Regions from separate parts of the Stenotrophomonas sp. 1L-E-5-B-C3 genome, predicted to be linked through region 1. Evidence: predicted binding sites of a transcription regulator. Region 1 holds the regulator's gene; each other region holds the start of a gene.
The links. The regulator FliA, encoded in region 1, starts transcription of late flagellar genes. The targets are predictions, from matches to a motif close to TAAAGTTTNNCNNNCNNNGGCCGATAA.

Region 1 (7,829 bases):
ACCCGAGGACACCGCATCCAGCATCGACTGCAGGTAATCCAGCGATTGCTGGGCGGCATCGAAATGGTGGGCCTGCAGCACCGCCTGGCCGGCGCGCGCGGCGCCGAGGGCTTCTTCGGCGGCATGGCACAGTTCAACCATGGCTGTCACGCCGAGGAAGCCGGCGCCACCCTTCAGCGTGTGGTAGCCGCGGAACACCGCATTGAGCTGTTCGCCGTCCTGGGGTGCCTGCTCCAGCGACACCAGCTGTTCGCCCAGGCGATCCAGGATTTCCTGCGCCTCGATGATGAAATCGGCAGTGATGTCGTCGGATACCGCGCTCATGCTTACAGCCCCAGGTCCGACAACAGGTCGTCGGCGTCGTTCTGCGAGACCGCGTGGCGGTCCAGTCCCTTCAGTGCCGGCCCGGCCAGTTCCGGGTCGGAGCGATGCTGTTCCGGCGGCAGGCCGAGTGCGCCGAAGCCTTCGTGCACGCGGCGTACGATGCCGACCACGCGACGGATGATCTGCCCGGTCAGGTCCTGGTAGCTCTGGGTCAGGGCGATCTCGGTCAGGTTGTGGCGGATGCGCTCGAGCTGCGCGTCCTGGCCCGGCTGCAGGCCTTCGGCGCGCAGCTGCTCGGTCAGGCTGCGGCATTCCTCGGCCAGGTCCAGGGTGCGGTGGGTGGCCTGTTCGGTCATCGCCACCACGTGGTCCAGGCGCGCACAGGCGTCGTCCAGTTCGCCGGCTTCATCGGGCACGGTCGGCAGTTCACCCAGCGCCTGTCCCAGCTCGCGGGCCAGCCGCGATAGGCCGCTCATCATCGGCTGCGTGCGCAGCGCGACCAGCCCGTCGATGCGCTGCCGCCAGGCGGCTTCGTCACCGGACTCCAATGCGTCCAGGGCTTCCTGCAGGCGCAAGGCGAGGGCGTTCCTGTCGACCGTGGTATCCATCAGGCGCTGGCCGCCAGGCGTTCGAAGATCTTGCCGAGCTTCTCTTCCAGGGTCTGCGCAGTGAACGGCTTGATGATGTAGCCGTTCACCCCGCTCTGGGCGGCTTCGATGATCTGCTCGCGCTTGGCTTCGGCGGTGACCATCAGTACCGGCAGTGTCTTCAGCTTGGCATCGGCGCGGATCGCCTTGAGCAGTTCGATGCCGGTCATCACCGGCATGTTCCAGTCGGTGACCACGAAATCGAACGGCTGGCTCTGCAGCAGCGACAGCGCGGCATGCCCGTCCTCGGCTTCGGCGGTATTGGTGAAGCCCAGATCGCCCAGCAGGTTCTTGACGATCCGACGCATGGTCGAGAAGTCGTCGACGATCAGGATGCGCATGTTCTTGTTCAAAGCAGAGTTCCTTTGTTGTTCAGTCCGGGCGGCCGGGGGCAGCCGCCTCGGGCATGTTCATTCTTCGAGGCCGGCGTCCGCCGCCTCGAAAATCTTCAGTCGGCCACGCAGGCGCAGCACCGCCTGGCCGTGGATCTGGCAGACCCGCGATTCACTCACGCCAAGCACCGCGCCGATCTCCTTCAGGTTCAGCTCCTGCTCGTAGTAGAGCGACAGCACCAGCTGCTCGCGCTCGGGCAGGTGGCCGATGGCCTTGCCCAGCTCGCGGCCGAACTCGCCGCGTTCCAGCACCTGCTGTGGGGTCGGCCCGCCCTGGGTGACGGTGTCCAGCTCGCCCTGGTCTTCGATGCGCGACTCCAGGCTCAGCACCTGGCCACGTGCGGCGTCTTCCATCAGCCGCAGGTACTCGGGCAGCGGCATCTCCATCGCCGCGGCAACTTCGGTGGCGCTGGCGGCGCGGCCGCTGCTCTGCTCCAGGCGGCGGATGGTGGCGGCGGCATCACGAGCGCGGCGGTGGACGGAGCGGGGCACCCAGTCGCCACGGCGGATCTCGTCGATCATCGAGCCGCGGATGCGGATCGACGCATAGGTCTCGAACGAGGCGCCCTGGTCGGCGTCGTAGCTGCGCGAGGCTTCGATCAGGCCCATCATGCCGGCCTGGATCAGGTCATCGACCTCGACGCTGGCCGGCAGGCGCGCGGCCAGGTGGTGGGCGATGCGCCGCACCAGGTCCGAGTGCTGGGCGATGACTTCGTTCGCCGCCGAGCGCTGCACTTCCCTGTACTGGGCTGCGCCTTTCATGCCGTCACCCCACGCTGCTTGAGGATGCGTTCGAGGAAGAACTCGACGCCGCCACGCGGTTCGGTCGGCGCCTGCCAGCGCGCGGTACGGCGCGCGATCTCGGTGATGGCCAGCGCGGCCGGGCTGGACGGATAGGCCTTCACCACCGGCTGCTGGCGCTGCACCGACAGGCGCAGCCAATCGTCCTGCGGCACGCAGCCCAGGTAGTTCAGCGAGACATCGGCGAGGAACTTCTCGCAGACACGGGTCAGCTTCTCGTACAGCACTCGGCCTTCGTTGGGGTCGCGCACCATGTTGGCCACCACCTGGATGCGGTCCACGCCACGTTCGCGCGACAGCACCTTGATCAGTGCGTAGGCGTCGGTGATCGAGGCCGGCTCGTCACAGACCACCACCACGGTGTCCTGTGCGGCCTGGCAGAAGGTCAGTACGCCATCGTTGATGCCGGCGGCGGTGTCCACCACCATGATGTCCAGCTCGCGTTCCAGCTCGGAGAACACGTTGACCAGGCCGACGTGCTCGGCCGGGGCCAGCTCGGCCATGTGGCGGCGGCCGGACGCGGCCGGGACCACCAGCACGCCGTTCGGGCCTTCGACGATGACGTCATCCAGCGAGCAGCGGCCGGCGACCAGATCGGCCAGGGTAAAGGTGGGGTTCAGCCCCAGGATCACGTCGATGTTGGCCAGGCCGAGATCGGCGTCCAGCAGCAGCGTGCGCTTGCCCATGCCGGCCAGCGCCACGGCCAGGTTGGCGGACACATTCGTCTTGCCCACGCCGCCCTTGCCGCCAGTGACCGCAATGGTGCGCACAGGGCCGAGCGGCTCGCTGCGGGTGGCCGACAGCGGGAAGGTCTTGGTCAGCTTGGCGTACTCACGCGACGGCATGGTTCAACTCCGGGTTGCAGGGCATATCGGCCGCGCGGCGCAAATCTTCAAGGCGAAGTACGAGATTGGCTGCACTGGCCCGGTGCAGGTCCTCCGGAACGTCCTGGCCGTCGGTCACCCAGGTGATCGGCAGGGCGTGGTCCACGGCCACCGACAGGGCGTTGCCGAAGCGGCCGGTCTCGTCCAGCTTGCTCAGCACCAGGCCCTGCAGGTTGGCCGCGCCGAAGCGGCGGACCACCTCGTCCATGTCGCCGAAGCTGGTGTTGGCCGGCAGCACCAGCAGGGTGCGGACCTGGCGGGCGGCACGCAGCCACTGCAGCTGGGCGGCCAGGGCGCGGTCGCGCGGGCCCAGGCCGGCGGTGTCGATCAGCACCAGCTTGTAGTCCTTCAAGCGTTCCAGCAGCTGGTCCAGGTCGGTGCCGCTGTTGGCCTCGTGCACCGCGATGCCGAGCTGGCGGCCGTAGCCGTACAGCTGCTCACGCGCACCGATGCGGGTGGTATCGGTGGTGACCAGGGCCACGTCACGCGGCGCGTGCTTCTCGGCGAAACGCGAGGCCAGCTTTGCGATGGTGGTGGTCTTGCCGGCGCCGGTCGGGCCGACCAGGGCGATTACGCCGCCTTCCTCCAGCGGATCGACCGGGGCGATCGGCAGCTTGCGCGAGATCAGCCCCAGCATCAGGCCGCGGCCGCGGTGGGCCTCGGTCTCCAGCGGGATCTGCATGGCCACGTCGCGGGCTAGGCCGGCGTCGAAGCCGTACTCGTCCATCAGGTCCAGCGCAGTGGCGCGCACCGGGCAGCCGCGCAGGCGCTCGTCGGTGAAGCGGTTCATTTCGCGCTCGATCACATGGCGCATGCCGGCCACTTCCTGGCGCAGCTGTCGGATCTCGGCATCGTCCTGGGCGACCACGGTCAGCACCGGGGCCGGTGCAAGGGTCGGTTCCGGGGCGGTGTCGATGGTTGCGTCCGCCAGCGACGGTTCGTCGGCGAAGGTCTGCGACTGCGCGTCGGCCACAACGCTGGCCGGCAGCGGCGGCGGCTGCACGGCCGGGGCCGGGCCTTGCTGGTGCTCGGCATGCGGCGGATCGATCTGGAAGCGGGCACGGTTGGCCTTCGCGATCGCGGCGGGTGTGGCGGCAGCGTCGGCGACGGCATCCGCGAACGGGCCGAAGGCCTGTTCCGCACGCGCCGGTTCGTTGACGGCAGCGCGCGCCAGGGTTGCGGCGAAGCCGGTGCTGCCGCGGGTCGGCACGATCTCGTCGGCGCTGTCCAGGGTGCGGCCGGTGGCACCGACGGCAGCGCGGGCCAGCGCGGCAACGGCCGAGGTGGTCGCAGCCACCGGCTCTGGTGCCGGGGTGGCACTGCGGCGACGGGTCACAGCAGCGATCACCGCATCGGCAGCGTTGCGCGGCTTCGGTGCCGGCGGCGGGGCGATGTCACGACGCGAGGCTTCCAGTGCACGCTGCACGGCGCTCTCGTCGTAGTTGGCGGCGGCGACGATCTCGATGCCTTCCTCGATCCGGCGGTTGGACAGGATCACGGCGTCAGGACCATGTTCCTTGCGCACCAGGTTCATGGCCGAGCGCATGTCGGCGGCGACGAATCGTTTGATTTTCATGCTGTGGTCACGGGACGAAGACGGCGGGGTGGCGGTCGGAGAACTCGGGTGGTCGGTGGTCTGCACGGTGCGGGTTCCCCTTGGTATCTGTCTGTTGCGTTGGTTCGAAAGTGGTGTCTGTTTTCTGGCGCATCGGAGGGCGGCGTCAGCTGATCGTTCCGACCAGCTTCAGGCGCTTGTCCTCCGGCACCTCGCTGTAGGCCAGGACCGACAGCGACGGAACGCTGTGGCGGACCAGGCGGGCCAGCGCGGCGCGCACCGGGCCGGGTACCAGCACGACCGCGGGCTCGTTGCGCGCTTCCTGCTTGCTGACACATTCGGCCAGGCTCTGGTGCAGTCGCTCAGCGAGTCCGGGTTCCAGCGCGGCGCCGTTGCCCTGCGTGGACTCCTGCAAGACACGTTCCAATTGTGGGTTGAGCGTGAACACCGGCAGCTCCGCCGACATTCCGGCGATCTCCTGCACGATGAAACGACCCAGTGCAGTGCGCACGGCGGCAGTCAGCACGGCCGGGTCCTGGCTGTTGGGCGCGTGTTCGACCAGTGATTCAGCGATCTTGCGCAACTGGCGGATCGGAATGCGCTCGATCAGCAGGTTCTGCAGCACGCGTACCACCGCCGACAGCGGCAGTGCCTTCGGCGTCAGATCTTCGACGAGCTTGGGTGCGCTCTTGGCCAGGTTGGCCAGCAGGTGCTGCACTTCTTCGTGGCCGAGCAGTTCCGGCGCGTGTTCGCGGATGAGGTGCGAGAGGTGGGTGGCGACCACGGTGGCCGGATCGACCACGGTGTAGCCGAGCGTCTCGGCCTGCGCACGCTGGTGCGGCTGGATCCAGGTCGCGTCCAGGCCGAAGGCGGGGTCCTTGCCGGCGATGCCTTCCAGCGCACCGAGCGCGCTGCCCGGGTCCAGCGCCAGCTCACGGTCCGGATGGATCTCGGCGGTGGCCACCGGCACGCCGTGCACCAGCACGCGGTAGCCATTGGCCGGCAGTTCCAGGTTGTCACGGATGTGCACCGACGGGATCAGGAAGCCGACGTCCTGGGTCAGCTTGCGGCGCACGCCCTTGATCCGCGCCATCAGTTCGCCGCCCTGGTTGCTGTCCACCAGCGGGATCAAGCGATAGCCAACCTCCAGGCCAAGCGGATCGACCGGGCGCAGCTCGTCCCAGCTCAGTTCGGCGGTGGCCGCGGGTGCGGCCGGACGGCCCAGCGCAGTGAGTGCGGCGGCGTCACTGCTGCCGGCGGTGGCATCGGCAGCCGGTAGCTTGCTCTTCCGGTACAGCTTCCAGGCGATGAAGCCCAGAATCGCGGCCAGCGTCAGGAAAGCGACGTTGGGCATGCCCGGCACCAGGCCGACCACGCCGAGGATGCCGGCGGTGATCGCCAGCGCGCGGTACTGGCCGAACACCTGGCCGCTCATCGCCTGGGCCATGTCCTGCGAGCGCGAGGCGCGGGTGACCAGCATCGCCACCGCACTGGAGACCAGCAGCGCCGGCAGCTGCGCCACCAGGCCGTCACCGATGGACAGCAGCGTGTAGGTCGCAGCGGCATCCCCGAACGGCATGCCATGCTGCAGCACACCCACGGCCAGGCCGCCCAGCATGTTGATGAACAGGATCAGGATGCCGGCGATGGCATCACCACGGATGAACTTGCTGGCACCGTCCATCGCGCCGTAGAAGTCGGCTTCCTCGCGTACTTCCTCGCGGCGCAGCTTGGCTTCTTCACGCGTCAGCAAACCGGCGTTGAGGTCGGCGTCGATCGCCATCTGCTTGCCGGGCATGGCGTCCAGAATGAAGCGCGCGGTCACTTCCGAGACGCGGCCGGCACCCTTGGTGATGACCACGAAGTTGATGATGGTCAGGATCGCGAACACCACGATGCCGACCGCGTAGTTGCCACCGATCACGAACTCGCCGAAGGCGGCGATGACCTTGCCGGCCGCGTCATGGCCGTTCTGGCCGTTGAGCAGGATCACGCGGGTGGAGGCCACGTTCAGCGCCAGCCGCAGCATGGTGGTGACCAGCAGCACGATCGGGAAGATGGTGAAGTCCAGCGGGCGCTTCACGTAGACCACCGCCAGCAGCACCATCAGCGAGATGGCGATGTTGAAGGTGAACAGCGCATCGAGCACCGGCGCGGCCAGCGGCACCACGACCATGGCCAGCAGTGCCAGCACGATCAGCGGCGCGCCAAGGCCCTGGCGGATCATTTCCAGGGCGCGGCGGGTGTTGAAGCCGGGGGAGGGCTGGGCGCTCACGGGCGGCCTCCCTTGCCGAATTCATCCACCTGGATGTGCGGGCTGTCCGGCATCGGGCCAGTGCGCCAGGCGCGCAGCTGGTAGACGTAGGACAGGACCTGGGCCACGGCCGAATACAGTCTCACGGGGATTTCCTTTCCGAGTTGGCCTTCCCGATACAAGGCGCGTGCCAAAGGCGGCGCCGAGACGATGGCGACCTTGTTGCCATCGGCCACTTCACGGATGCGCAGGGCGGTCTCGTCCACGCCCAGGGCGACCACTTTGGGAGCGTTCATGGCACCGCCCTCGTACTTCAGGGCCACCGCATAGTGGGTCGGATTGACCACCACCACATCGGCAGTGGGGACTGCCTCCATCATCCGGCGGTTGGCCATCTGCTGCTGCAGCTGGCGGATGCGGCCCTTTACCTCCGGGCTGCCCTCGCTTTCCTTCATTTCCCGGCGCAGCTCTTCACGCGTCATCTTCAGCTTGCGCATCCAGTTCCAGCGCTGGTACGGGGCGTCGATGGCCGCCAGCACCAGCATCGCGCCGGCGGTGGCCAGCAGCAGGCGCAGGGTGAAGCCGAGGCCGTCGGTGATAGCGGTCTCCAGCGGGTGGTGGATCAGGCCGCGCAGGGTGTCGAAGCCGGTCCATACCACCAGCCCGGCGGCAACGCCGACAAAAGCCACGCGCAACAACGACTTGGTGAATTCGGCGATGGCTTCCGGGCCGTACAGGCGCTTGAGCCCGCTCATCGGGTTCATGCGGTTGATGTCCGGCAGCATCGCCTTCTGCGACCAGCGCAGGCCACCCATCAGCAGTGGCGCGACGAAGCTGGCCAGCAGGCAGACCAAGACCAGCGGCGCGATCACCAGCATGAACTGCAGCAGCAGGTCACCGAAGTGGCCGAACAGTTCCTTCGGGTTCTGCCGCAGGCTCTGTTCGGGGCTGAGCGCGTGCTTCATCCAGGCG
Region 2 (7,829 bases), on a different contig from region 1:
TTCGTACTGGACGGTGCGCCCAAGGTCGGCGACACCTTCAACATCACCCCGACCCCGGCCGGCTCCTCCGACAACAGCAATGCCTCCAAGCTGGCCAAGGTGGAGAGCGCCAAGGCGTTCAACGCCGGCACGGTGACGCTGAACGGCGCGCTGGGTGGCCTGACCACCCAGGTCGGTGCCGCGGCCCGTTCGGCCGAGTACTCGCTGGATGCCCAGCTGGTGATCAATGACAAGGCGCAGGAGGCCCGCGACGAGGTATCCGGCGTCAATCTGGATGAAGAAGCGGCCGACATGTTGCGCCTGCAGCAGGCCTACCAGGCCGCCTCGCAGCTGATCTCCACCGCCGACAGCATGTTCCAGACAATCCTGGGAGCCGTCCGCCGATGAGCAGCCGCATCTCCACCAGCATGATGTTCAACCAGTCCGTGTCGCTGATGATGGCCAAGCAGGCCAAGCTCAGCCACCTGGAGCAGCAGATCGCCACCGGCAGCAAGATCGTCAGCGCCAAGGACGATCCGGTCGGCGCCGGTGCTGCCGTTGGCCTGGACCGCAGCCTGGCCGCACTGGACCGGATGAAGCTCAATGCCGGCAACGTGCAGAACCGCCTGGGCGTGCAGGAAAACACCCTGGCACAGGTCAACGATCTGATGGGTCGGGTCAACGACCTGACCATCCAGGCCAGCAACCCCGCCTTGAGCGCGGCCGACAAAAAGACGCTGATCACCGAACTGAACCAGATCCGCGACGGCCTGCTGTCGCTGGCCAACGCCGACGACGGCACCGGCCGCTACGTGTTCGGCGGCACCAACGACGGTGACCCGCCGTTCGCCAAGATCAATGGCAAGGTGGTCTACCGTGGTGACCAGACCCAGCGCCAGGTCGAAGTCGGCCCGGATACCTATGTGCGTGATTCCCTGCCCGGCAGCGAGATCTTCATGCGCATCCCAACCGGTGATGGCTTCGTCGACGGCGGTGCCGCGGCGGGCAATACCGGCAATGGCGTGCTGACCAACATCACCCGCGACGGCAGCGACAGCTGGAACGGCCAGAGTTTCAGCGTCCGCTTCACCGCAGCCAACCAGTACGAAGTGCTCGATGGCGCCGGCAACGTGACCGGTACCGGCACCTACAAGGCCGGTGACAATCTCGAAGTAAACGGGGTGCGCCTGCAGATCACCGGTGCCCCCGCTGCGGGCGACAGCTTCAATGTGAAGCCTGCGACCAGCCGCGACATCTTCAACACCATGGACAAACTGATCGCCGCGCTGGATGCCGATACCGGCACCACGGCGAAGATGAGCGCACAGCAGAACGAGCTGCAGAATGCGCTGCGCGACGTGGCACGCGCGTCGGAACGGATGATCGACTCACGTGCAGCCGGCGGCGCACAGCTGAAGGCGCTGGACAATGCCGCCGACATGCGTGAAGCCAACGGCGTAACCCTGAAGACCACGCTGTCGCAGATGCGCGACCTGGATTATGCCGATGCGCTGAGCCAGTACCAGTTGCAGAGCACGGCACTGCAGGCTGCGCAGACGATCTTCTCGCAGATGCAGTCGATGTCGTTGTTCAACAAGATCCGCTGACGCATCTCCTGCGTCACCCCTGAAAGGCCGCGATGCCCTGCATCGCGGCCTTTTTCGTTTCTGCGGCCATCGCCCGCTGCGCTCGCCGGGCATGGCCCGGCGCTACCGAATGGCTGGCTCTGGTAGCGCCCGGCCATGCCCGGCGGATTTTCCGTGATTACCCATCAAGCCCGCCGCTGCCCCGCCGATACCTTCATCAGCGCTGGCTGGGCATGCCCAACCGCCTCCTCCGGGGCTCGAAAAGCCCGGAAAAACGGCCTCCGGCAACGAAATCCGGCCTCAACGGAATTCACGGCTAAAGGTTGTTGACAAAGCGCCGTTATTCATTTGGCAACAGCGAAGCACACAGCCACACAAAAAAACAGGCGGCGCTTCGTTTCATTCACCAACGGGTTCCATATAAGAGGAGACGACCCCATGGCACAGGTAATCAACACCAATACGATGTCGCTCAACGCTCAGCGCAACCTGAGCACCAGCGGCAGCTCGCTCGCTACCACCATCCAGCGCCTCTCGTCCGGCCTGCGCATCAACAGCGCGAAGGACGACGCGGCCGGCCTGGCCATCAGCGAGCGCTTCACCACCCAGATCCGTGGTCTGGACGTAGCCATCCGCAACGCCAACGACGGCATCTCGCTGGCCCAGGTCGCCGAAGGCTCGCTGAGCGAAGTCGGCAACAACCTGCAGCGCATCCGCGAACTGGCCGTGCAGTCCTCCAACGCCACCAACTCGGCCAGCGACCGCAAGGCCCTGCAGGCCGAAGTGACCCAGCTGGTCTCGGAAGTGGACCGCGTCGCCAAGCAGGCCGACTTCAACGGCACCAAGCTGCTGGACGGCTCCTTCACCAGCCAACTGTTCCAGGTGGGTGCCAACGCCGGCCAGGCCATCGCCATCAACAGCGTGGTCAACGCCAAGGCCGATTCGCTGGGCGCCGCCTCCTTCGCCAACGGCTACACCGGCACCGCGCTGGCGACCGACAAGGCCACCGCCGACACCACCTACTCCGGCCTGCAGATCTCGGTAACCCCGCCGGGCGGCACCGCCACCACGATCACCGTCAACGACTTCACCGTGAAGGCGGGCGAGTCGATCACCTCGGCCACCTCCGCTGCGATCAACAACAAGCTGGGCGAAACCGGCGTCATGGCCTCGGTCAATGCCGGCGTGATCAGCCTGGCTTCGGTCAAGGACGGCCAGACCTTCACCCTCGGCGTCAGCGCCGCGACCCCGCCGACCGGCGCCACCGCCGCGACCATCGCCGGCCTCGGCCTGACCGAGACCAGCACCAATGGCGGCACGCTCACCGGCACCTCGGCCAGCTTCGTCAAGGACCTGAACGTCACCACCGCCGAAGGCGCGCAGAAGGCGCTGTCGATCGTCGACAAGGCCCTGGAGTCGGTCAACAGCGTCCGCGCCGACCTCGGTGCGATCCAGAACCGCTTCACCTCGGTGGTGGCCAACCTGCAGACCTCCTCGGAGAACCTGTCGGCCTCGCGCAGCCGCATCCGCGATACCGACTTCGCCAAGGAAACCGCCGAACTGACCCGCACCCAGATCCTGCAGCAGGCCGGTACGGCCATGCTGGCCCAGGCCAACCAGGTACCGCAGAACGTGCTCAGCCTGTTGCAGCGCTGACATGAGCCGCCCCCGGGGCACGTCGGGGGCGTCTAACCCAACTCACGTGCAACCGCTCAAGGACCTCTCCTCATGGCACAAGTCATCAACACCAATACGATGTCGTTGAATGCTCAGCGTAACCTGAGCACCAGCGGCAGCTCGCTGGCCACCACCATCCAGCGCCTGTCCTCCGGTTCGCGCATCAACAGCGCCAAGGATGACGCCGCTGGCCTGGCGATCTCCGAGCGCTTCGGCACCCAGATCCGTGGTACCGACGTCGCCATCCGCAATGCCAACGACGGCATCTCGCTGGCCCAGGTCGCCGAAGGTTCGCTGACCGAAATCGGCAACAACCTGCAGCGCGTCCGCGAGCTGTCGGTGCAGGCCTCCAACGCCACCAACTCGGCCAGTGACCGCAAGGCACTGCAGGCCGAAGTGACCCAGCTGGTTTCGGAAATCGACCGCGTCGCCAAGCAGTCGGACTTCAACGGCACCAAGCTGCTGGACGGCTCGTTCTCCAGCCAGCTGTTCCAGGTCGGTGCCAACGCTGGCCAGGCAATTGCCATCGACAAGACCATCGATGCCAAGACCAATGCCCTGGGTGGTGCGCAGTTCTCCAGCGGCAAGCTCGCCGTCACGATTCCGGCTGCTCCGGCCGACGCCGCGAACATCACCGGCATCACCATCACCGACAGCAAGGGCAATGCGGTGAAGTTCGATGACCTGAAGGTTGCCAGCACCGGCGTGGCCGCGGACACCCAGAAGGCGGCCGCCAAGGCACTGTCTGCTCACATCAATGCCAAGATCGGTGAAACCGGCGTCTACGCCGAAGTCAATTCGGCAGGTACCGGCGTTGATCTGACCTCGGTCAAGGACAGCGTCGACAAGGACGGCGCTTACAAGGGCATCACTGTGGCTGCCACGGGCGCAACCTATACCGATGACGTGGTTGCCCCGGCAACGGCACCGGCCAAGAACTTCGCCGACAAGATCGACGTGTCCACCGTGAAGGGTGCACAGCAGGCAATGGAAGTGGTCGACAAGGCCCTGGGTGCGATCAACAGCACCCGCGCCGACCTCGGTGCGGTCCAGAACCGCTTCACCTCGGTGGTTGCCAACCTGCAGACCTCGTCGGAGAACCTGTCGGCTTCGCGCAGCCGCATCAAGGACACCGATTTCGCCAAGGAAACCGCTGAGCTGACCCGCACCCAGATCCTGCAGCAGGCCGGTACGGCCATGCTGGCCCAGGCCAACCAGGTGCCGCAGGGCGTGCTCAGCCTGCTGCGCTGATCCGCTCCTTGATCGACCACCGGGCGGTGGCTGAGCTGCCGCCCGGTTCCTGAACTACGTTCCACCTTCGCCAAAGGAAAAGCACCATGGCACAAGTCATCAACACCAACACCATGTCGCTGAATGCTCAGCGCAACCTGAGCACCAGCGGCAGCTCGCTGGCCACCACCATCCAGCGCCTGTCCTCCGGTTCGCGCATCAACAGCGCCAAGGACGATGCGGCCGGCCTGGCCATCTCCGAGCGCTTCGGCACCCAGATCCGCGGTACCGACGTGGCCATCCGCAATGCCAACGACGGCATCTCGCTGGCCCAGGTCGCCGAAGGCTCGCTGACCGAAATCGGCAACAACCTGCAGCGCGTCCGCGAGCTGTCGGTGCAGGCGTCCAACGCCACCAACTCGGCCAGCGACCGCAAGGCGCTGCAGGCTGAAGTGACCCAGCTGGTCTCGGAAATCGACCGCGTTGCCAAGCAGTCGGACTTCAACGGTACCAAGCTGCTGGACGGCTCGTTCTCCAGCCAGCTGTTCCAGGTCGGCGCCAATGCGGGCCAGGCCATTGCCATCGACAAGACCATCGATGCCAAGACCAACGCCCTGGGCGGCGCACAGTTCGTCACCGGCACCATCGCAGCTACCGTCGTTGCCCCGGATGCGGATGGCGATGTGTCCATCGCTGCATTCAGCCTGGGTAGCTCGCAGGGTACGGTCAAGTTCGACAAGCTCGATCTGACCGGCACCACCGCGGCGAAGGCTGGCCAGGCACTGGCCACCCACATCAATGCCAAGATCGGTGAAACCGGCGTCCTCGCTGAAGCCAATGCCACCACCGGCGAGATCACCCTGACCTCGGTCAAAGACAGCATCGACAAGGATGGCGCGCTGGTACAGCTGACCGGCACCGGCATTGCAGTGACCGGCAACGCCACGATTCCGGACAAGCAGTACGCCGACAAGATCGACGTGTCCACCGTGAAGGGTGCACAGCAGGCGATGGAAGTGGTCGACAAGGCCCTGGGTGCGATCAACAGCACCCGCGCCGACCTCGGCGCCGTGCAGAACCGCTTCACCTCGGTGGTGGCCAACCTGCAGACCTCGTCGGAAAACCTGTCGGCTTCGCGTAGCCGCATCAAGGACACCGACTTTGCCAAGGAAACCGCCGAACTGACCCGCACCCAGATCCTGCAGCAGGCCGGTACGGCCATGCTAGCCCAGGCCAACCAGGTGCCGCAGGGCGTGCTCAGCCTGCTGCGCTGATCCACGGGAAGAAGGCGCCGCTGCCGTCGGGTTGAACCGATGGCAGCGGCAACCCGGAAGCCACGGTGCACGAAGGCGCGGGCCATGCCCGGCCCGGGAACTCTCCCGAACCGGCTTGGCATCGCCCGCTCCTGCGGACCTCTCTTTCAGCGCTGTACCTTTGACTGTACGTACCGGGCGGCTTCGTCTCCCCCCGATTGTCAGTAGCCTGATCCCTCCCCTGCATTGGGGGAGGGTCTTTTGCAGACTCCCGGCAGCCCGCGGTGAACTTCCCCGCACCCTGCCCCAACCCTCCTGCAACCTGCGTGCCAGAACCCGCGCCAGACCATTGGCACGGCGCATGCATCAACGAAGTCCTCAAGACCCAGCGGCGCAGGCCGCTATTTTCGTTGACGACGGGCCACCGCACGACGGCCAGGCCCGTATACCAGGAGAAACGACGTGGCAGACTTTGGATACGGTGGCATTGGCTCGGGACTCAACATCTCGGACATCGTCAACAAGCTGGTCGCAGCCGACCGCAAGCCCGCCGACAATGCACTGAACCTGCAGCAGTCCAAGACCAAGATGCAGCTGTCGTCTGTCGGCACGGTCACCTCGGCTTTCGACAAGCTGAAGACCGCTCTGACTGCACTGAAAGCCACCACGGCCTTCGACACCCGTACTGTGACCGCCACCGGCAAGGCACAGCCAGGCAACACCGACGATGTGCTGACGGCGTCGGTGGCGCTGTACGACCTGGGCACCAGCAAGGCGGCCGCCTCCAATGGCACCCACAAGATCGAGGTGAAGAACCTGGCGTCGGCGCACAAGCTGATCGCCGACACCTCGGTGCCCAAGACCGATACCTTCGGCGCCGGAACCTTGACGCTGACCGTCGGCGTGGGCGACAAGGCCAAGACCATGAACATCGAGGTCGAGGCCGGCGACACGCTGACCACGGTGCGCAACAAGATCGATGCCGCCGGCCGAAAGGAAGGCGTACAGGCCACGCTGATCAGTTCCGGCGACAACCAGTACCTGTCCATCGCGCAGGAAAAGACCGGCGCGGCCAGCGCGATCAAGCTGGAGTACGGTGGCAGCGACCCGAAACTGGGCGCGCTGGTCGGCAGCCTTAAGGAAAACAGCCCGGCCACCGATGCACTGCTGACCATCGACGGCGTGGAAGTGGTGAGCGCCAGCAACACCGTGACCGACGCAGTGCCGGGGCTGACCCTGAATCTGAAGGTGAAGGGACTGAGCACCGTCGTCATCAGCACCGACACCACCGCCGCGACCAAGGTGATGCAGGAGTTCGTGACCGCCTACAACGCGGCCATCGCGGCGATCAACACTGAAACCAAGTACGACGCGAAGACCAAGGAAGCCTCCGCGCTGACCGGCGATGCACAGATGCGCGGCGCGCTCGCCCAGCTGCGTTCAACGATGTCCGGCGTGCTGTTGGACCTTGCAGGCGACAAGCTCGACGCCAAGGCGCTGGGCCTGCAGACGCGTGGCTACCCCAACGCCGATGGCACCCTGGTGCTGGATACCACCAAGTTCGCTGCCGCCCTCGCCGCCCAACCCGAAAAGATCCGCCAGGCGATCACCGGCGATACCGGCGGCGCCGGCCGGCTGTACACGATGGTCGACGGCTACGTCAGCACCACGGTCGGCAAGGAAGGTGCATTCGTCGCCCGCACCAAGGGCCTGAACAGCACCCTGGACAACATCGACAAGCGTCGCAAGGACCTGGACGCACGCATGGTCGGTGTCGAAGCCCGCTACAAGAAGCAGTTCGTGGCACTGGACAGCCTGATGGGCAAGCTGCAGCAGAGCAGCAACACGCTGTCGCAGCAGCTGTCACAGCTGAACCGCTGAGGAAACGCGTGCGACGCTCAAGTTTGGCGTCGTACGCACCGATAACGGACGCAACAGCAATCATCGCAGCGCCGGCGCCAACGGTCCCTTTCGACCGCACGCCGGCACCCAGCGCAAGGGAGAATCACGAATGTACGGTTCCAGCCGTCAGTACGCCGAGCAATACCGCCAGGTGGGAGTGACCAGTGCGGTCGCCGATGCCGATCCGCACAAGCTGGTGGCG
Region 3 (7,829 bases), on a different contig from region 1:
GTCGGACAGCGCAACGATGCGCGGCACGGCCGGCAGTACGGAGATCGAAGGCGCGTTCGGTGCTGCCACATGCACGGTGTGCCCGTAGCCGCAGCGCGTTGCGATATCGGTGCCGGTCGCGGTGGCAGGAAGCGTGCGCGACTCGACCTTGTCGTCGCAGATCCACTTGGCCTGCAGTTGCTCGCCCTGGCGGAACACATAGGGGCCATCGGCGTCCACATGGGCGGCGGGGGCCGCGACCTCGCGTGCGTGCGTGGTTTCTGCGGCGCAGGCCAGCACCGGCAGCAGCAGGGCGGTCAACAGGGAAGGGCGATAGCGCGACATCGGCAGCATCCGGCAGCGGAAAGGCCTGATCCTAACCGGCGTAGCCGGGCGACGGTGTGCGCGAACGGGCGGGTCAGCTGCTGCCGCTCTCATCCTTGAGCTTGCGCACACGGGTGGCAGAGGCTGCCAGCGGTTCGCCATCGCGACCGCGTGGCTGCATGTAGGGCAGCGGTCGCCGTGTGCTCGACTCGATCAGCTGGGAGTGCGGTTCACCGGCCTCGAAGCGATGGCGTTCACCCCACTGGCGCAGCGCGACCAGCAGCGGGAACAGTTCCAGGCCAGCGGCGGTGAGTACGTACTCCTGGTAGGCCGAGCCATCGGAAGCGGGCTTCAGCCGCAGGATGCCTGCTTCGACCAGCCGGCGCAGGCGGTCGCTGAGGATGTTGCGGGCCGCACCGAGACTGCGCTGGAAATCGCCAAAGCGGGTGACGCCATCGAAGGCATCACGGATGACCAGCAGCGCCCAGCGGTCACCGAGCAGATCGGCGCTGCGGGCGACGGGGCAGGGACTGTCGGCGTGCATGGTGGACCTCTCTGATGTGGTTGCAGTTTAAAACCAATGGCAGTAGCCTGCATCAAGTTTCAAATTGCAACTACATCATGAGTGCAGCACCCCTCCCACGCCCCCTGCTGGTCCTGCTCGCGGTTGCCGCAGGTGCCAGCGTTGCCAACGTCTATTACGCACAGCCATTGCTGGAACGCCTGGCACAGGCCTTTGCGCTGGACCCCGCGCTGGCCGGGGCGGTACTGGCAGCGACCCAGGCGGGCAGCGTGCTGGCCTTGCTGGGCCTGCTGCCATTGGCCGACAGGGGCGATCGCCGGCGACTGCTGCGCCTGCAGCTGCTGGCGCTGGTGGTCGCATTGCTGTGGTTGGCGGCCGCGCGAACGGCCATGTGGCTGTTGTCGGGCATGCTGCTGGCCGGCCTGCTGGGCACCGCGTTGACCCAGGGATTGATCGCCTACACCGCATCGCTGGCAGCGGCTGAGCAGCGCGGGCGCGTGGTTGGCCTGGTGCAGGGCGGTGTGTTCATTGGCCTGCTGCTGGCGCGTGTAGTGTCCGGCGTGGTGGCGGCCGCCGTTGGCTGGCGCGCGGTCTATCTGCTGTCGGCAGCGCTGATGGCCGCATTGGCGCTGCTGCTGTGGCGGCGTCTGCCGGCGGTGCCGGTACCGGTGGTGCCACCGGGCTGGCGTGCCTTGATGGGGTCGATGCTGGGCATGCTGCGCGATGACCGGACGCTGCGTGAGCGCGGTCCGTTGGCGCTGTTGTTGTTTGCCGGCCTCAATGTGTTCTGGGCGGCAGCGCCGCTGCCGTTGTCGGCGCCACCGCTGCACTGGTCGACCGCCGCCATCGGTGCGCTGGGCCTGGCTGGCGTGATCGGTGCGCTGCTGGCAGCGCGGGTAGGGCACTGGATGGACCGTGGATTCGCGCATCCGGTCAGCCTCGGCGCGCTGCTGCTGATGCTGGTCGCGTGGTGGCCGCTGCTGGGGTTGCCGCATTCGGTGGGCATGTTGTTGCTGGGCGTGGTCGTGCTCGATCTGGGTGGGCAGGCGCTGCATGTATCGAACCAGGCCCTGCTGCTGCGCGCGCCGGGCGAACAGCATGGACGCATGGTGGCGCTGTACATGCTGTTCTATGCGCTGGGCAGCGGTGCCGGCGCAGCGGCGGGCACATGGATGCAGGCGCGCCATGGCTGGCCTGCGGTATGCCTGCTGGGCGCCGGCATCGCATTGCTGGCGCTGCTGTGGTGGGCGGCGTGGCGGGTACCGCGCCGTGCCGCAACGTAGCGACGCGCGCGCCCGGGGTTGCCGCTACCGCTGCAATGCACGCCGCCCGGGCGCTTCCTGCAGTGCATCGCTGGCCACCACCACGCGGTTGCGGCCGCTGCGCTTGGCCTCGTACATCGCCGCGTCGGCACGGGCCATCAGCCGCTCGTAGTCCGGATGACCGTCATGGCCGGCGACACCGATGCTGGCGGTCAGGCTCAATACCTGGCCGTTGGCCAGCGGCACCGGCGATTTTGCGATCTGCCGGCGCAGGCTTTCAGCAATCACTGCCGCCTGTGATTCGCTGGCGGCGACCAGCACCACCACGAATTCCTCGCCACCGTAGCGGAACAGATAATCGCTGCCACGGGTGAGCTGGCCGAGCACCCCGGCCACGTGCTGCAGGGCGCGGTCACCCGCATCGTGGCCGTGGCCATCGTTGATCGCCTTGAAATGATCCAGGTCGAGCAGCAGCAGCGAGAACGGTGTGCGGTTGCGTGTGGCCAGCTCGATCTCCCGGCGCAGCACGGTAGGCAGGAAGCGACGGTTGAGCAGGTTGGTCAGCGCGTCGCTGCCGGCATCCAGTTCGCCGATGCGCTCGAACAGCAGTGTCATCAAGGTACGGATCGCGGCCAGGTCCTCGCGGATGGCCGGCAGCACCGCCAGTCGCTGCGCCGGAGCATCGCCGCTCGCGCGCTGCAGGTGGCCATCAATGCGGGCCATCAACTGGCCCACCTGCTGCGTTTCGCTGCTTTCGCCGAAGCTGGGGATGCCCTTGTGAGTGAACCACAGGCCGAACTCCGAGGTAGCCAGGCTGGCGTTGTCGCTGGCCTGCACGTGACCGGCCAATGCGTAGAGCAGGGCGTTTTCCCAGTCCAGCAGCAGTGCGCGCTGGCGCTCGCGTTCGGTACCGACGTTCTGTACCAGCGAGAACAGCCGGTAGGCGGCGTCGGCACGGGTGGAGCGCTCGCGCGCATGGGTGTAGGCCAGGGTCATGCCTTCCATGGCGATATCCATGATCGCGCTGAGGCAGTCGATGGCGGCGAATGCGGTGTCGCTGTCCGGTGCATCGTCACGCAGGCGCACGAACAGTTCGTGCTTGAGCACGCGCGCGCCACGGGTGACCAGGTCGACCGGAATGCCGACGCGGGCGTGCACGTCGCCGATGATCCGTTGCGAGGCCACTGTGTTGGCGATGCCGCTGGCATCGGTGGTCAGCAGCTGCGCCAGCCAGCGCTGCATGGCCGGCTGCAGGCGCTGCTTGACCTGGTCGTGGGACAGGAAACGGCGCGCACGGGTGTCCTGCAGCAGCACTTCGTAAAAGCGCTGGGCCAGCGCGGGTGGGGCATCGGTGGCAGCGGCCTTGAGCAGCGCGGTGGCGGCAGGGCCGGCCTGCAGCAGACACTGCTGCCAGGCCTCGGCCAGCGGCTGGCTGGCATCGTCCAATTGGGGTGGTTCCACGTCGATCTCTGACTGCGTACGGCAAACCACGGGTATCGGCCGCGGCGGCATACGGTTGATGGCGGGTTAGCCAGCCAGTTTACGCGCGGTGCAGGGTTGCACGGTGCGCAAAGCACATCGGCGCCGCTGCGGCAATGAGTGAACGCATTTGAGAATCAATCGCATTGATGGGAGAATGCGCGCACGGAACGGGCTGCAGGTGCCTGCTGCAGGACTGCTCCGCCTCCCCTCGTCGTTGCCTCAAGCCCTTTGCCAGAGGCCCCGTAGCCCTGCCAGAAGGTCCAGATCATGTCCCGAGCCGTTGTCATTTCGCCGCGCCCGCTGGCGCTTGCCGTTGCCGCCCTGCTGGCCGGCAGCGCCCTGACCGCCCACGCTGAAGCCGACGCCACCGATATCGACACGGTGCATGTCACCGCCTCGCAGATCGCACGCCAGGCGCTGGGCACCTCGACCATCACCGCCGAGGACATCGCCAGGCGCCCCCCGGCCAACGACATCGCAGAGCTGCTGCGGACCATGCCCGGCGTCAACCTGACCGGCAACAGTGCGTCGGGCCAGTATGGCAACAACCGCCAGATCGACCTGCGTGGCATGGGCCCGGAAAACACCCTGATCCTGGTCGATGGCAAGCGCATCGGTGCACGCGATGCGGTGCGCATGGGCCGTAGTGGCGAGCGCAATACGCGTGGTGACACCAACTGGGTGCCGGCGGAAATGATCGAGCGCATCGAAGTGCTGCGCGGACCGGCAGCGGCGCGCTATGGCTCCGGTGCTTCCGGCGGCGTGGTCAACATCATCACCAAGCGCCCGACCGGCGATCTGACCGGTGCGGTCGATCTGTATGGCCTGGTGCCCGAGCACAGCGCCGAAGGTGGCAGCGAGCGCGTCGGCGTGCAGTTGAGTGGGCCGATGACCGACACCTTGTCGTTCCGCCTGTACGGCAATCTCAACAAGACCGACGCCGATTCGCTGGCGCTCAACCGTGACTTCGCGACGAATCCGAACGCGGTGCCGCCGGCCGGTCGCGAGGGCGTCAAGAACCGCGATGTCAACGCGCTGCTGCGCTGGGACGTGACCGCCAACCAGGTGGTTGAATTCGAAGCAGGCACCAGTCGCCAGGGCAACATCTATGCTGGCGACCGCGCGGTCAGCACCACCGGTACCTCGACACCGATCGATCTGGGGGCGTTGGCCGAGCAGCGGGCCGAGACCAACCGCATGTACCGCACCACCGGCGCGATCACCCATCGCGGCCGCTGGGGTGACGTGACCTCGCGGGTAACGGCTGCAGTGGAGGCGGTGAACAACTCGCGCATCAACGAAGGCCTGGCCGGTGGTCCGGAAGGCAGCTTCAACGGCACCGACTGGTCGACCTCGCGCCTGCGCAACTACCAGCTGGATGGCGAAGTGAGCTTCCCGACCACCCTGGGCGGTGCCGAGAACATCTGGACGCTGGGCTTTGAATACCTCGACAGCCGCCTGACCGACCCGTATTCGATGAGCCAGTCCAGCAGCAGTGGCGGCGGCTTCCCGGGGCTGTCGGCCGACCGTGCGCGCGGCAAGGCCGATGCGCAGACCACCGCCGTATTCGTGGAAGACAACATCTACTTGGGCGAGCGTTGGATCATCACTCCGGGCCTGCGCTTCGACCACCACAGCCAGTTCGGCAACAACACCAGCCCCAGCCTCAATGCGCAGTTCCGCATCAACAGCGACTGGGTGGTGAAGGGCGGTATCGCCCGTGCATTCAAGGCGCCGAACCTGTACCAGTCGAATCCGGACTATCTGTACTACACCCGTGGCAATGGCTGCCCGAACGCACTGCCGAGCCTGGGTGCCGGCTGCTACATGCGGGGCAATGCGGACCTGAAGGCGGAAACCAGCCTGAACAAGGAACTGGGCGTCGAGTGGGCACCGCAGAGCGGCTGGCAGGCGTCCTTGACGTACTTCCACAACGACTACAAGGACAAGATCCAAGCCGGCTACAACCAGATCGGGCTGACTGCCGACACCAAGGGCCGCATCTTCCGCTGGGAGAATGCACCCAAGGCGATCGTGCAGGGGCTTGAAGGCAACCTAGTGATTCCGCTGCTGGGCGAGCAGGGCAACCGCCTGAAGTGGAGCAACAACTTCACCTACATGGTGGAGAACGAGAACAAGAGCACCGGCCAGCCGCTGTCGGTGATTCCGAAGTACACCGTCAACACGATGCTGGACTGGCAGGCCACCGACAAGTTGTCGCTGCTGCTGACCGGCACCTTCTACGGCAAGCAGAAGCCGGCCACCACCAACATCAACAATGATCCGCGCTGCACCGGCACCTGCGATCCGTCGATCGCGCTGCAGGACCGTGGTGCGTACAACATCTGGGGCGTGAGCGCGCGCTACAAGGTGACCGAGACGGTCAGCTTCGGTTTCGGCGTCAACAACCTGGCCGACAAGCGCCTGTTCCGCGAGGCCAACAGCAGCGATGCCGGCGCGGCCACCTACAACGAGCCGGGTCGCGCCTATTGGGCCAGCCTGCGCTTCGGGTTCTGACCGCAGGCGGACGTCGGTCCGCTGTGCTTGCCAGGCATGATCTGGCGCTACCGGGTAGCGCCGGATCATGCCCGGCGGCATCGTCCAGCGATCCGAACCCCCGGTAGCGCCGGGCCATGCCCGGCGAAGGTATCGGTGGCCTGCAATGTTATAAACACCGTGATAGTTTCCCAACGCCCTCCGGCGTAGCCTGCCTCCCATCGCAAAGGAGCTGTTGCCATGGGCCACGACCACGATCACCTGCCATCCGAGATCCGCCACGAGAAACCCTTGTGGTGGGCGCTCGGCCTGACCTCCACCTTCCTCGTTGTCGAGGTGGTGGGCGCGTTCTGGACCAACAGCCTGGCGCTGCTGTCCGACGCCGCGCACATGGCCACCGATGCGCTGGCGCTGATGATCGCGCTGGTCGCGGTGCGGCTGAGCCGGCGCCCACCGGATGCGCGCCGCACCTACGGCTATGCGCGCCTGGAAGCGCTGGGCGCGATGATCAATGGCGCGATGCTGTTCGTGGTCGCCGGCTACATCCTGTGGGAGGCCATTGGGCGTTTCCGCGAGCCGCAGGAGATTGCCTCGTCGGGCATGCTGGTGATTGCCGCGGCGGGCCTGGTCATCAATCTGATCTCGATGCGCCTGCTGCAGGCCGGCAGCGGCGAGAGCCTCAACGTGAAGGGTGCCTACCTGGAAGTGTGGGCAGACATGCTCGGCTCGGTGGCCGTGATTGCTGGCGCGCTGTTGATCAAGTGGACCGGCTGGAAGCCGATCGACCCGATCCTGGCAGTGCTGATCGGCCTGTGGGTACTGCCGCGCACCTATGTGCTGATGCGCGAGGCGATCAACGTGCTGCTGGAAGGCGTGCCCAAGGGCATGGACGTGGCCAAGGTGCGCGACAGCCTGTCCGGCCACGCTGCGGTAATGGACGTGCATGACCTGCATGTGTGGGCGCTGGCCTCCAGCACCCCGGCGCTGACCGCGCACATCGTGATGCGTGATGGCACCGACGCTGATTCACTGCGTCGAGAGCTGGGTGGCCGCCTGCACGATGACTTCGGTATCGAGCACGTGACGCTGCAGATCGAGGCGGATCATTGCGGTGAAGCCTGTGGCGAGCCGGCGCCGGCCAAGGGCGGTGAGCACGAGGGCCATGAAGGCCATGACCACGGCGAGGACGCGCAGGGCCACCGCGGCCACGTGCATCGCTGATTAAAGATGCAAGGGCATCGATCGGGTCAAACCGCCCGGGTGAAGCCGGCCTGGTAGAGTCGATTGTTAGTCGACTATCGCGCGCAGCGCGGGCATTTTCGCGACCTTGCCGAAGAGCAGTCGACTAACAGTCGACTCTACCCCGCCGCGAGGCCAGCCGATCCGCCAGCCGGGTCGGCTCCGGCAGCCGATATCCGCGCAACGTGCGCTGCACCCAGTGCAGCGCAGTATCGGCGCTGACCCGATGGCCACCGGCCACGAACAGCGGCTTGCATTTCACCTTACTGCGCAGCACCCAGCCGAGCTGCTCGTCACCGTCCAGCAGCGGTGTATGCGAACCGGCCTCGGCACCCGGCTCGACGAAGCGGCCGACCAGTTTCGATTTGGCCACGCCGATGCTTGGCAGATCGGTGACCACGCCCAGGTGCGCGGCGATGCCGAGCCGCCGCGGATGGCTGATGCCGTGGCCGTCGACGAACACCAGGTCCGGTGCGCGCGGCAGCAGCGCCAATGCGGCCAGCAGCGCCGGCAACTCGCGGAAG
Region 4 (7,829 bases), on a different contig from region 1:
TGCCTGCAGCGCGTCATGCACGGTGCTCATGTGAGGTCCCTGGCCAGGCGCAGCCCGGAGAACTGCCAGCGCGCCGGCGGCATGAAGAAGTTTCGGTAGCTGGCGCGCACATGTCCGCGCGGCGTGGCGCAGCTGCCGCCGCGCAGCACCCACTGCCCGCACATGAACTTGCCGTTGTACTCACCCAGGTTGCCGGCGAACGGGCGGAAACCGGGATAAGCGCCGTAGGCCGATTGGGTCCATTCCCAGACATCGCCGAACAGCTGGCGCAGTCCACTGCCCTGCCCCGCCAACGGGTGCAGGTGGTCATCCTCGGCGAAGTGGCCGCTGACCGGTTGCGACGTCGCAGCCGCTTCCCATTCGAACTCGCTGGGCAGGCGTGCACCGGCCCAGCGGGCGCAGGCGTCAGCCTCGTAGTAGCTGAGATGGCAGACCGGCGCGTGCGGATCCAGCGCACGCCAACCGCCGAGGGTGTACTCGCGCTGCAGGTCGTCATCCCAGTACAGCGGGTGCTGCCAGCCCTCGGCTTCGCGCAGCGCCCAGCCTTCGCTGAGCCACCAGCGCGGCTCCCGGTAACCACCGGCCTCGATGAAGGCGTGGTACTCGGCATTGCTGACGGGACGCTCGGCCAGTGCGTGCGCGGGGAGCACCACGCGGTGCGCTGGCGATTCGTTGTCATAGGCGAACGCGGCCTGCTGCGGCCATGCCGCGGCGCCGACGGTGACGATGCGCTCGGGTGATTCGATCCAGCCCTGAGCGCTGGCGTTGCCTGCGACGGGTTGCAGGTCTTCGCGATATGGCGGCTGCAGCGGATTGCACCAGAACGCATGCTTGATGTCGGTGAGCAGCAGTTCCTGGTGCTGCTGCTCGTGCTGCAGGCCCAGCTGCAGATGCTGCAGTGCCTGTTCATCGAGATCGCCCGCCGCCAACCGCGATTGCACCTGCGCATCGACCTGCTTGCGGTAGTCGCGCACCTGCTGCAGCGAGGGCCGCGACAGCAACCCGCGCTGTGGCCGCGCATGCGCCGGGCCGATGCTCTTGTAGTAGCTGTTGAACAGGTAGTCCCAGGCCGGGTCATGCGCTGGCGCGGTGCCGAAACCCGCCAGCACGAAGCGTTCGAAGAACCAGGTGGTGTGGGCCAGGTGCCATTTGCTCGGGCTGGCGTCAGCCATGCTCTGCAGCATGGCGTCCTCGGCACTGAGCGGCGCGGCCAGCTGCAGGCTGCGCGTCCGTACATGGGCGAACTGGCGGGCGAGATCGTGCTGCGGGGCAGCGACGGCGGCGGGTACGCTGTCCATGTGGGCAGCATCGGCGCTGGACGGTGAGTGCGACGTCATGGTTCGGCGTCACTTCGTTCACATGGATGAGCCTGCCGCATTCAAGAAGCCGCCACGAACGCCGCTAACGGCAATGCTGCGGCCGCGTCGTCACCGCGCTGGAATTCCTGCTTGCCCCTGCATCCGCTCCGCCAGCCTGCGCATTACCTGTTCGTGCTGCCCGCCATGCTGGTTGCCGTGGTGCTGTGCACCGCATTGGATACCGCAGACGTGGCCAGCCCGGCGCAGCGCATCCTGCCCTGGCTGCTGGCCTGCCTCGGCGCGGGGCTGGCCCTGCTCTACCACCAGATACGTTCGCTCTGCCTGCTGCTGGTGGTGGCGGTCATGTTCGCGCTGCTGCACCAGGATGTCGGCGGCTTCCTGCGCAGCGGCCATGTCGGCGCGCTGACACCGCTGCGCTTCCATGCCATCTCGGCGTGGCTGCCATTGCTGTTCACCGGCCTGTCGTTGTGGCCGGAGCGCGGGCGCCGACGCCAGGACCTGCTGCTGCGCGGCGTGGTATGCAGCGTGGCGCTGCTGATCTTCCTGCTGCTGGCCACGCAGCAGCCGCGCGGCATGCACGATCTGCTGTCGAACCGTCACTGGGCGTGGATCCCGGCCGACTGGAACGCGCTGGCGCAGCTACCGGCGCTGCTGTTCCTGCTGGCGACCGCCGCGCTGGGCTGGCAGGCCTGGCGGCACCCGCGCCCGTTGCACACGGCAATGCTGCTGGCGCTGCTGTGCCTGTGGTGGATGCTGCCACGGGTGTTCCTGCAGCCGGTGCTGCTGCCGGCGCTGAGCTGCGCCGCCCTGCTGCTGGTGCTGGGTGCGATGCTGCAGGAGTCCTTCCACATGGCCTTCCGCGATGAGCTGACCGGCCTGCCGGGGCGCCGCGCGTTCAACGAGACCCTGCAGCGGGCACGCGGCACCTACAGCATCGCGATGGTGGACGTGGACCACTTCAAGTCATTCAACGATACCCATGGCCACGACACCGGCGATGACGTGCTGCGACTGGTGGCCTCGCGGCTTGCGAAGGTCGGCGACGGTGGTCGGGCATTCCGCTATGGCGGCGAGGAATTCGCGGTGGTGTTCCTGGACCGTCCGGCGGCGGCCTGCGTCGATGCGGTCGAAGCCCTGCGGCAGAGTATCGAGGACACCCGCATGCAGCTGCGCGACCGCAGCACCCGCAGCCGCGACGACGAGGCCGGTCGACAGCAACGCGGACGCGGTGGCAGCGGCCAGGTCGTGCAGGTGACGGTGAGCATCGGCCTGGCCGACAGTCGTGTGGACCAGCGGCCGACGGCGGTGGTCAAGGCCGCCGACCAGGCGCTGTACGCGGCCAAGGACGGGGGCCGCAACCAGGTGCATGCGCAGGCCGGCCAGCGCGTGCTGGCCATGCGTGGCGGCTGAGGCTCAGACCGCGTCGAGGTAGTACCAGCGGCCTTCGATGCGCTGGAAGCGGCTGTGTTCGGTCATCTTCACCGCGCTGCCGCCGCCGATGCGGTAGCGCGCGGTGAAGCGGACGTCGGCGCTGTCGGCACCGGTAATGGTGTGCTCGTGCACGGTCAGGCCCAGCCAATGCGTGCGCTGGCCCGGCGCATCGTCCAGCGTCAGCTCGGCCGGACGCGTGTCCGGGTGCCAGGTCTGGCGCAGGTAGTCGGCCAAACCGCGCACGTAGGCGCTGTAACGCGAACGCATCAGGCGCTCGGCATCAGGCGCCGCGTCGCCAGCATGGAAACGGCCGCAGCAGGCGGCGTAGTCGGCGGGCAGGCCGCAGGGACAGGGATCGGCGGGTTTTCGGCTCATGCCGGCATTGTCGCCGGGTTGCACGGATTGATCCACGCGCGGCACGGGTCAGCTGATGCAGGACAGGCGTATGCTGTCGCGCCCCCCACCTTGATTGATCGCCGTGCTGGAACTGGTTCCCCCTGAGTTGTGGTGGCTGGTGGTGATCGCCTTCATCGCCGGCCTTGTGGATGCCGCCGTCGGTGGCGGTGGCCTGGTGCAGCTGCCCGGCCTGTTCACGGTGCTGCCGCAGCAGACGCCGGCGATGCTGTTCGGTACCAACAAGTTCAGCTCGATGTTCGGCACGGGTGCAGCGGCCTGGCGCTATGCACGCAATGTGCGCTTCCCGTGGAAGCCGGTGCTGTTCGCGGCTGGCACGGCCTTCATCTTCTCCTTCGCCGGGGCCACCGCGGTGAGCCTGCTGCCCAAGGATGCGGTGCGCCCGCTGGTACTGGTGCTGCTGATCGCGATGCTGGCTTACACGCTATGGAAGAAGGATTTCGGTGCACTGCACCGGCCGCAGGAGATCGGCCGCCGCGAGCTGGCCATCGCACTGGCCATTGGTGCGGCGATCGGCTTCTACGATGGCTTCTTCGGGCCAGGTACGGGCAGCTTCCTGATCTTCCTGTTCGTGCGCTTCTTCGGCCTGGATTTCCTGCGCGCATCGGCCGCGTCAAAGGTGGTGAACCTGGCGACCAATGTGGCGGCGATCTCGTTCTTCGTGCCGACCGGCAACATCCTGTGGCTGTTCGCGCTGCCGATGGCGGCGGCCAACATCATTGGATCGGTGGTGGGCACGCGGTTGGCGCTGAAGGGCGGTACGCCGTTCATCCGCAAGCTGTTCGTGGGGCTGGTGGTGGTGCTGATCGCGCGGATGGCGTGGGATACGTTGCGCGGAGCGTGAAGCCACGCTATGACCCGGTAGGTGCCAACCTTGGTTGGCGCGTTGTTTCCGGTCGAGAACAGCAGCCGAGCATGGCTCGGCTCTACAGGGAACACCGCCGGGCATGGCCCGGCGCTACCGCAGACCGAGGCGATCAGGCCTCGGCTTCTTCCGGTTCGTTGGCCTGCTGGCGGCTGCGCTCGGGCAGCTTCAGGCGCTTGCCTTCTTCGTCGTACTCGATCAGCAGCACACCGGAGTCGTGGCGGCCGCTGATTTCGACGAAGCAGGCACCACCGATGAACGGTTCCAGCGTCATCACCGACTTCAGCGGGGTGGCCACCACCATCTGGAAGCCGAAGTTGTCGAAGATGTTCATCGCCAGTGCGGTGAACTCGTTGTCGGCCTTGTCGAAGGCTTCGTCGAGCACGACTGCGGCGTAGCTGGGCAGCTGGCTGTCGGCGCCGCCGAGCTGGTAGCGCAGGGCCGCCGCCAGGCAGGTAGTGGCCAGCTTCTGCCGCTGGCCACCGGACTTGCCGGCGCCGCTGCGGTAGATCTCGACCTGCTGGCGCGTCTCCGCATCCAGCTCGACGCCGATGAACTCCACGTGCATGCGCACGTCCAACACCAGCTCGCGCCAGCGCTTGTCCTCGCCTTCCTGTGAGCCCAGGCGGTTGACCAGCTGGCGCAGCACGCTGAACTGCGATTCGGCCAGCTCACGCTGCTCGGTCTGCTGCTGCGACAGCACCTCGCGCAGCTGCAGGTGGAACTCGCCGACTTCCGGCAGGCGGCGGTCGTTCAGTTCGATGGTCAGCAGCGTGCCGCGGTTGAACGGCACCTGTTCCAGGCTCGCGTTCACTTCGTCCAGGCGCTGGCCGATCGACTTGCGGGCCTCGGCACTGTGACGCTGCAGCGCCAGCAGGTTGTTCTTGCTCTGGTTCTGCAGCAGGTCGAAGAAGCGCTCTTCGTGCTGCGGCAGGCCATCACGCTCCAGGCGTTCGAGGCGGGCCAGGAAGTCTTCGGCCGAGGCCACCGACACGGTGAAGTCGCCCGATTCCTCCGGCCACTGCTGGATGAAGCGGCGGAAGCAGCCGATCAGCTGGTTCTCGATGCGGTTGAGGTCCTGCTGCGAAGACGACAGCTGCTCGTTCAGTGCGTTGCTGACCTGGCGCATGTGCGCTTCCAGCGTTTCCAGGCTGAGCGGGCCCTGCTCCTGCAGGCGCTCGGCAAGTCCAGCCTCGTGCTCCTGGGCCAGGCTCGGCAGCACCAGTGCACGGCTCTGCTGGCGTGCACGGTCCAAGCGATCTCGTTCCTTGACCAGCTGGCCGCGCTCGACGCGGACGTCCTCATAGGTGCGGCGGGACTGCTCGATGTCGGCGCGCACGGCGTCGATCTGCTTGGCCAGCTTGGCCAGATCGGCATTGCCTTCGCGCAGGTCGCGCAGGGTGGCCTCGATGTCGCTCAGGCGCTGCTGCGGGGCGGCAATGTCGATCTCGTTCCAGCTGATGCTGACCAGTTCGTGGCAGGCCAGGCGACGTTCATTGTCGCGGTCACGCTGGCCGCGCAGCCGCGCGATATCGGTCTCGCAGCTGGCGATGCGCTTGGCCAGTTCCTGTGCTTCGCGCTCGAAGGCGCCCACCTTGTCGTGGTTGTTGAAGCCAAGGATCCAGCGACGGCGGTCACCCACCGCGCTGCGGTCGTCCTTCTCGAAGCGGTCGCCCGGATGCTTGACCTGGCCTTCGCGGGTGATGCCGCGGTCGACGTTGCGCAGCTGCTTGGCATCCACGCACTCGTAGTCGAAGCGCTTGCCGAGCTCACGCCGCAGCCAGCTTTCGAACACGTGGTCGCGCAGTTCCAGCTTGTGCAGCAGCGACTTCGCCGATGGCTCACGGGCGAACGCATCATCGTTGCGGCGCACGCGGTAATAGGTGAAGCGCATGCCCAGGTGGGTACGATTCACCCACTCGGCGACCTCGTTGTAGTGCTTGTCATCGACCAGCAGCGACAACGCGAAACCGCCCAGCACGCGCTCGATGGCACCCTGCCAGCCCTGCTCTTCCGAGCGGACCTGGATCAGCTCACCGACGAACGGCAGCGCCGCTTCGGCGATGCCGGTTTCCTCGGCCAGGCGTGCGCGCAGCTTCTGCATCGGCGCCGGAATGTTGGAGGGGGTGCGCTGCATCGCTTCGAGTTCGCTGCGCACTTCACCGAAGCGGCGCTCGTCGTCGCGCTTGCCGCCGAGGCGATCGCTGATCGCATCGTCCAGTGCCGCCGAGGCACGCTGGCGGTCCTGCAGTTCGTTCTGCGCGCGCTCGACCAGTTCGGCGAAGCCATGGGCGTCATCGGGCAGTTCGGCCTGCAGCTGCTGTGCCGCTTCCTGGGCCTGGTCACGCTTGGCCTTGCGGCGGTCGCGCTCGGCTTCGGCACGGCCCTGCTCACGTTCCAGTTCCTCGATGCGCTCACCGCCCTGCTGACGGCGCTGCAGCTCCAGTTCGGCCAGGCGCTCGGTGTGGTTGTCGAGCGCGGCACGGCGCTGGGCTTCTTCGCCGAGCAGGCCACGGTCACGCACGTCCATCTCGCGCAGGCGTGCTTCGATCAGTGCCTGGCGGCGGCTTTCGCGGAAGCTGTCGACGCCGAGCTTCAGCGCTTCATCGTCGCCACGCTGGCGGTGCATCTGCTTCAGGTCGCCGTAGTAGGCGCGTGCCGGCAGCAGGGTTTCCACCTGGCGGCGAGCGGTGACCACGGCCTGGTGCGCGCCATCGAGTTCGGCGAAGTCGCTGACCAGGCGCTCGGCGGCGTCGAAGGTCTTCGGCGTGTCGAGCATGAAGTCGCGCAGGAAGACATTGAGGTCGCCCAGGTTCTTCGCCGACTGCGTCTTGTGCAGCAGGCGCAGCGCCATCTCGTTGTCGATGCCGAGCAGGTCGCGGAAGCGCTCGGCGTAGCCGGAGAAAGTGTCGAAGTGGTGCAGGTCGGCCAGCTTCTGCTTGAGCTTGCGCAGGTCCAGGTCGAAGCCGCCGAGATCCTTGGCGATGTCGAACGGACGCTCGGCGATCATGTAGTGCTTGCGCACGTCGCCGGCCGAGGTGCCGTTGCCGGAGATCCACAGCAGGCGCACCAGGCTGACCACGCGGCCGTCGCCGGCGCGGTATTCCAGCACCAGTGCGGTCCAGGTCGCGCCCTTGCGCAGGTACTGCGTAGCGATTTCGCCGGTACCGCTGTCCTGCTGGTCGGCCCACGCGCCACGCACATAGGACACCAGGTTGCGGTCGCGGCCACTGCGCTCGGCTTCACGCGCGGCAGCGTTGAAGTCGACGATGGCCGGCGGCGTCAGCAGCGCGGACATGGCATCGAGCAGGGTCGACTTGCCCGAGCCGGAACGGCCGACGAACAGGAAGCCGCGCTCGGCGATCGGCACTTCGGTCAGGCCGTTGAAGGTGCCCCAGTTGTGCACCTGCAGGCGGCGCATGCGGAACTGCTGCAGGCGCGGATCCGGCAGGCCTTCGTTGAACAGGGCGGGAGTGTGCTTGGAGATAGCCATGCGATGTTAGGGTCTCTCAGGCCTCGGCGGCCGGGGTTTCGCGCAGCTGGCGGTAGACCGCCGAAAGCTGGGACACGTCTTCGGCGGAGAACAGCAGCTTCAGCGCCGGCGAGACTTCGTGGCGGTCTTCCTGGCCGCTGAGGCGGGTCAGGATGTGGTTGTCCTTCATCTTCTGCACCGCCGAGGCGACGCGGCGGTTGAAGCCGGCGCGGTCGGTGGACAGGTTCTTTTCGTAGATGGCCAGCGCTTCGGCCATCTCGGCGTCGGCCACCACTGCGCGGTTGCCGCGCGCATCGGCCTCGGCCAG

Region 2: AC0Z6F_RS09300 (flagellin) is a predicted target of FliA. The motif match lies at 1,883-1,909, and genes of this name have one in related genera.
Region 3: AC0Z6F_RS07010 (GGDEF domain-containing protein) is a predicted target of FliA. The motif match lies at 3,582-3,608, and genes of this name have one in related genera.
Region 4: AC0Z6F_RS15115 (GGDEF domain-containing protein) is a predicted target of FliA. The motif match lies at 1,379-1,405, and genes of this name have one in related genera.

Annotation. Positions count from the first base shown of each region.
Region 1 is NZ_JBXAWS010000026.1:16,283-24,111, forward strand. It holds gene AC0Z6F_RS21140 (chemotaxis protein CheA) at 1-324, opposite strand, end outside; gene AC0Z6F_RS21145 (protein phosphatase CheZ) at 327-932, opposite strand; gene cheY (chemotaxis response regulator CheY) at 932-1,324, opposite strand; gene AC0Z6F_RS21155 (RNA polymerase sigma factor FliA) at 1,382-2,125, opposite strand; gene AC0Z6F_RS21160 (MinD/ParA family ATP-binding protein) at 2,122-3,009, opposite strand; gene flhF (flagellar biosynthesis GTPase FlhF) at 2,996-4,624, opposite strand; gene flhA (flagellar biosynthesis protein FlhA) at 4,770-6,830, opposite strand; gene flhB (flagellar biosynthesis protein FlhB) at 6,875-7,829, opposite strand, start outside.
Region 2 is NZ_JBXAWS010000005.1:293,191-301,019, forward strand. It holds gene flgK (flagellar hook-associated protein FlgK) at 1-387, shown strand, start outside; gene flgL (flagellar hook-associated protein FlgL) at 384-1,586, shown strand; gene AC0Z6F_RS09300 (flagellin) at 2,004-3,221, shown strand; gene AC0Z6F_RS09305 (flagellin) at 3,294-4,493, shown strand; gene AC0Z6F_RS09310 (flagellin) at 4,580-5,746, shown strand; gene fliD (flagellar filament capping protein FliD) at 6,188-7,606, shown strand; gene fliS (flagellar export chaperone FliS) at 7,737-7,829, shown strand, end outside.
Region 3 is NZ_JBXAWS010000004.1:118,914-126,742, reverse strand. It holds gene AC0Z6F_RS07025 (metallophosphoesterase) at 1-324, opposite strand, end outside; gene AC0Z6F_RS07020 (winged helix-turn-helix transcriptional regulator) at 398-847, opposite strand; gene AC0Z6F_RS07015 (MFS transporter) at 925-2,109, shown strand; gene AC0Z6F_RS07010 (GGDEF domain-containing protein) at 2,134-3,549, opposite strand; gene AC0Z6F_RS07005 (TonB-dependent siderophore receptor) at 3,838-6,087, shown strand; gene AC0Z6F_RS07000 (cation diffusion facilitator family transporter) at 6,307-7,287, shown strand; gene nfi (deoxyribonuclease V) at 7,412-7,829, opposite strand, start outside.
Region 4 is NZ_JBXAWS010000012.1:5,770-13,598, forward strand. It holds gene egtD (L-histidine N(alpha)-methyltransferase) at 1-30, opposite strand, end outside; gene egtB (ergothioneine biosynthesis protein EgtB) at 27-1,298, opposite strand; gene AC0Z6F_RS15115 (GGDEF domain-containing protein) at 1,449-2,729, shown strand; gene AC0Z6F_RS15120 (YchJ family protein) at 2,733-3,125, opposite strand; gene AC0Z6F_RS15125 (sulfite exporter TauE/SafE family protein) at 3,229-4,008, shown strand; gene AC0Z6F_RS15130 (ATP-binding protein) at 4,142-7,522, opposite strand; gene AC0Z6F_RS15135 (DUF4194 domain-containing protein) at 7,539-7,829, opposite strand, start outside.